Regions from separate parts of the Terrabacter sp. LjRoot27 genome, predicted to be linked through region 2. Evidence: riboswitches for the same ligand, from Rfam matches in the RefSeq annotation. Region 2 holds a riboswitch; the other holds the start of a gene.
What was found. Region 2 has a riboswitch for cobalamin ahead of cobN (cobaltochelatase subunit CobN). Riboswitches for the same ligand answer to the same signal wherever they lie in the genome.

Region 1 (2,195 bases), 2.3 Mb from region 2:
GCAGGACCGGGTTGGTCGTGCGCGACGCAGCGGTGGCCAGGCCCAGCCCCCACAGCCACCAGGCTGCGGGGTGCTGGAGCCGGGCCTTGCGCTGGAGTCCCGCCACGTCCGTCGGGGCTCCTCAGGCGTCCTGGCGGGCGCGCGAACGCGAGCGCACGAGCAGGTAGCCGACGAGCGCGAGCAGGACGAGGCCCGCGATGACGTATGCCGCGACCGTCCCACCCGAGGTGCCGGACGTCGGCGCTGCGGCGACGTCGGTGCCCGAGGCGGCGGGGGTCGTGGCCGCCGCGGACGGTGTGGCTGCCGGAGCGGCGATGGTCACCGGCTGGTCCGCCGCCTTCGCCTCGGGGCTGACCTCCTTGACGGCACCGCCGCAGTCGCTCGTCGGGTAGCCGTCCACCCCGCAGACGAGGCCCTTCTCGGTGCGCACGTCACCGGCCTGAGCGAGCACCACGGCGCTCGTGGCGTCCGTGGCGACGACCGCGCACAGGGCCTTCGGCTCGGGCGGGGTGGCGCCGTCGGCGGCGTCGGCCGGACGACCGAAGTCGACGACGAGACCGACGCGCTTCTTGCCCGCCTCGGCGGGGGTCGTGCCGCAGACCTGGTCGAAGGTGAGGACGGCGCGCGGGTAGCGGGTCGAGGCCTCGTCGGCGACGGCGAAGCGCCAGCCGTCGACGCTGCCGTCCTTCGGGACCGTCTGGTCCGGGCCCTTCTGTGCGAAGGTCCAGGCGCCGTCGGAGAGCTGGTAGAAGCCCCAGTAGCGGTAGGCGGCGGCGTGGGCCGGCGCGATGGTGAGGGCCGAGAGGCAGGCCGCGACGAGCGCGGCGAGCACGACCCGGAGCGGGGCACGACGGACAGGGGACACGGTTTCCTCCTCGCGGTCGGACACCATGTCGGGTCTGCTGGCTGAGGCCGGCCCGGCGGGGTGACTCCGGTCCGCATTCCACGACAGACTGACAAAGGAGCCGGTGGGACGCGGGTTTTCCGGCTGGTCACCCCGGGCCGCACTGCGGCGGGAGGTGGCTTCACGGTTGCGGGTCAGCGCCGGAGTCACACCGGCTTGCCCCATCGTCCTTCGGTTAGGCGAACCGTCGCACGCGGGGCGTCCGCCCGTCAAACGGCGTGCCAACTAGGGTGGCCGCATGAGTGCTGACTGGTCCTGGCTGTTCCTCGACGCGCACGGCAACCCGGTGGAGGGGGAGGGCGTGACGACGTCGGGCTTCCCGACCCAGAGCGACGCCGAGAGCTACCTCGGGGAGTCGTGGCGCGAGCTGCTCGACGCCGGCGTCGAGGCGGTCACCCTGCGTGAGAACGACACCGTCGTCTACGGCCCGATGAGCCTGCGGGCCGCGGAGTGAGCGCGCCGCTCGGCGCCGGCAACCCGTCGGACACGGCGCTGTCGGCCGGGCTCGAGCGCGACCTGCTCGCCCGGGTCGTCACGGCCCAGCGCTCGTGGCGCTCACCGGGCGTCAGCGTCGGCGTCGTGCGCGACGGCGTGCTCGTCTGGTCGGCGCACGTGGGGTCGGCCCGCCTCGGGTCGCAGCCCGCACCGGCCACCGACGACACGCAGTTCATGATCGGCTCGGTGACGAAGACGTTCACGGCGCTGGCCGTCATGTCGCTGCGTGACGAGGGGCTGCTGTCGCTCGACGACGCGCTCGAGACGTACGTGCCCGGCACCAGGCACGCACGGGTTCCCTTGCGGCAGATGCTCGCCCACGCCTCGGGACTGCAGCGCGAGCCCGTCGGCAACATCTGGGAGAGCCTCGTGGCGCCCGAGCGCGAGGAGTTCCTGGCCGGCGTCGAGCAGGCCGAGCAGGTGCTCCCCGCCCACCACGCCTTCCACTACTCCAACCTCGCCTACGGCCTCCTCGGCCAGGTCGTCGAGCGCGTCACGGGACGGGACTGGGAGCACGTCGTCCGCGAGCGCGTGCTCGAGCCCCTCGGGATGAGCCGCACCGGCCTGACGCCCGCCGACGACCGCGCCCTCGGCTACCAGGTCGACCCCTATGCCGGCACCGCGAGCGAGGAGCCGCTCTTCACGCTCAACGCGACGGCGCCGCTCGGTGGCCTGTGGTCGACCGTCGCCGACATGGCGCGCTACGCGGCCTACGTCGCGAGCCCCGACGACCGGGTCGTGCGGCCCGAGACCGTCGAGGAGATGTGCCGGCCGATCATCATGACCGACGTCGACG
Region 2 (2,195 bases):
GAGCGCGTGGATGAGGGCGTTGCCCGCGGTCGTGTCGGGCGTCTCGCCGTCGACGGGCTCGAGCGGTCCGGTGCCGGGGATGTCGCCCGGCTCGCCGAGGTCGTAGCCGGCGTCGCGCATGGCCCGCAGCAGCCGGATGATCGAGACGGGGGTGTCGAGGCCGACGGCGTTGCCGATGCGCGAGTGCTTCGACGGGTACGCCGAGAGGACGATCGCGATGCGCCGCTCGGCGGGCGGGGTGTGGCGCAGGCGGGCGTGGTTGACGGCCAGCGTCGCGAGGCGCGCGCAGCGCTCTGGGTCGGGCACGTAGTGCGGCAGGCCGTCGGCGTCGGTCTCCTTGAAGGAGAAGACCCCTCCGATGATGCGACCGTCGAACTCCGGCACGGCGACCTGCGTCGCCACGTCGAGCGGGCTCATCCCGTCGTCGCTCGCGTCCCACTGGTCGCGGCTCCACGTCAGGCAGAGGCCCTGGATGATCGGCACGTCGAGAGCCGCCAGCGCCTGCACGTCCCAGGCCTCGTCGTCCTCGCCGGCACTGGCGGTGCCCGGCTTCGTGCCGCCCGCCGCAAGGACGGTCGTGACGAGCACGTCGTATGCCGTGAGGTGCTCGAGCAGGTCGGCCGGGGCGTCGCGCAGCGAGGACACGTGCACGGGGACTCCGACGCCGCCGGCGGCGTCGACGGCGTCGGCGAGGGCGTGGACGTAGGCGACGTTCTCGGCGGCGAACTGGGCACGGTAGAAGAGGATCCCGACGCGGGGACGGGAGTGGACGCCGACAGCCGGCTCGGGCTCGGGACGGTCGAGGACTCCCCACGTCGGCAGGGGGACAGGCGGCTCGAAGCCCTCGCCCGTCATGAGGAGCGTGTCGCCGAGGAAGGCGTGCAGCTCCCGGAGGTTGGCGGCGCCGCCCTCGGCGAGGTAGCGATGGGCCTCGGCGACGACGCCGGGCGCGACCGTCGAGAGCTCCATGAGCGCGGCGTGCGGCGTCTGCTCACCACCGAGGACGACCATCGGCGTGTCCGTGGCCCGGATCCGGCGGAAGCCCTCGCAGAGGTCCTGGGGGCCGCCGAGGATGCGCGCCACGACGATGTCGGCGGCCTCGATGGCCTCGGCCATCGAGGTGTGGCCGGGCCGTGACGGGTTGGCGAGCAGGTAGTCGGCGCCGCTCCCGCGGGCACACAGCAGGTCGGTGTCAGACGTCGAGAGCAGCGCGATGCGCGTCACTGGAACTCCTCGGCGGGGTGTCCACGCCCCGCGGTCGAAAGGAAAGAGAAGCGCTGTCGGCAGTTCCTGACTCACCGCCTCCCTCACGGGTGGCGGCTCACAGTGGCGGGACCGTCCCGGATTCTCACCGGGTTCCTGGGTCGACGACGCTGGGCCCACCCTAGCCCGAGACGGCCGTCTTGCACTCGCGGGGCTCGGGCCTAGCATGTGCCGCGTGACCGCCCCGTCGAGCCGAGAGCACCGGGCAGGCGACGCCTGTCCCGGTGTGAGCCGACCCTTCGTGGCGGTCGATGGCTCCATCGTGCGGCTCCGTCCTGCTGGTCAGCCGGTGCGCATCGACGCACTGTCCACCCTCATGGACCTCGTTGCGGGACAATTGGATCCGTCGATCCAGCTGACCTCCCGCGGAGCTCTACAGCTGCGCGGACTTCCGGACCCGCTGACGCCGCGGATCCGTGAGTCGATCCGGGCGACCGGGCTCGTCCCATCGGCGATCCATGAGCTCGTGCGCAACGTCGTCGCGTCACCGCTCTCCGGTCTCGACGGCGCCGGGCACTGTGACGTGCGTCCCGTGACCCGCACCCTCGACGCTGCGTTGTGCGCCGATCCGGACCTCGCCCACCTCGGCGGTCGCTTCCTCTTCGTCCTCGACGACGGACGTGGTGACGTCGTGGGCGAGTCCTTCGACCTCGGCCTGATCGCCACCGGCCCGGGTCGCTGCGTCGTGCTGGCCGGGGGCACGGAGCGGGGCTGGGAGGTGCCGCTGGCAGCCGCGGTGCCTCGGCTGCTCGCGCTCGCTCACGAGTTCGTCCGGCAGTCTGGCGGCGACGAAACCGTCTGGCACGTCGGCGATCTCGCGGCGCCGCTCGGACCCGAGCCCACGGTCGGGCTCGACCTGCCGCGTCGACCGGAGCGACCTCTCGGGGCCGTCGGCGACCACGCCGTCGTCGCCGTGCCCCTGGGTCTGCTTC

Region 1: it holds a riboswitch for cobalamin, as region 2 does, so the genes downstream of both, ACSQ2D_RS09640 (SCO2322 family protein) here and cobN (cobaltochelatase subunit CobN) in region 2, are expected to answer to the same signal.

Annotation. Positions count from the first base shown of each region.
Region 1 is NZ_CAXUSS020000001.1:2,055,250-2,057,444, forward strand. It holds gene ACSQ2D_RS09635 (energy-coupling factor transporter transmembrane component T) at 1-106, opposite strand, end outside; gene ACSQ2D_RS09640 (SCO2322 family protein) at 122-865, opposite strand; cobalamin riboswitch at 959-1,108, opposite strand; gene ACSQ2D_RS09645 (hypothetical protein) at 1,143-1,358, shown strand; gene ACSQ2D_RS09650 (serine hydrolase domain-containing protein) at 1,355-2,195, shown strand, end outside.
Region 2 is NZ_CAXUSS020000001.1:4,310,191-4,312,385, forward strand. It holds gene cobN (cobaltochelatase subunit CobN) at 1-1,224, opposite strand, end outside; cobalamin riboswitch at 1,266-1,409, opposite strand; gene ACSQ2D_RS19860 (precorrin-3B synthase) at 1,430-2,195, shown strand, end outside.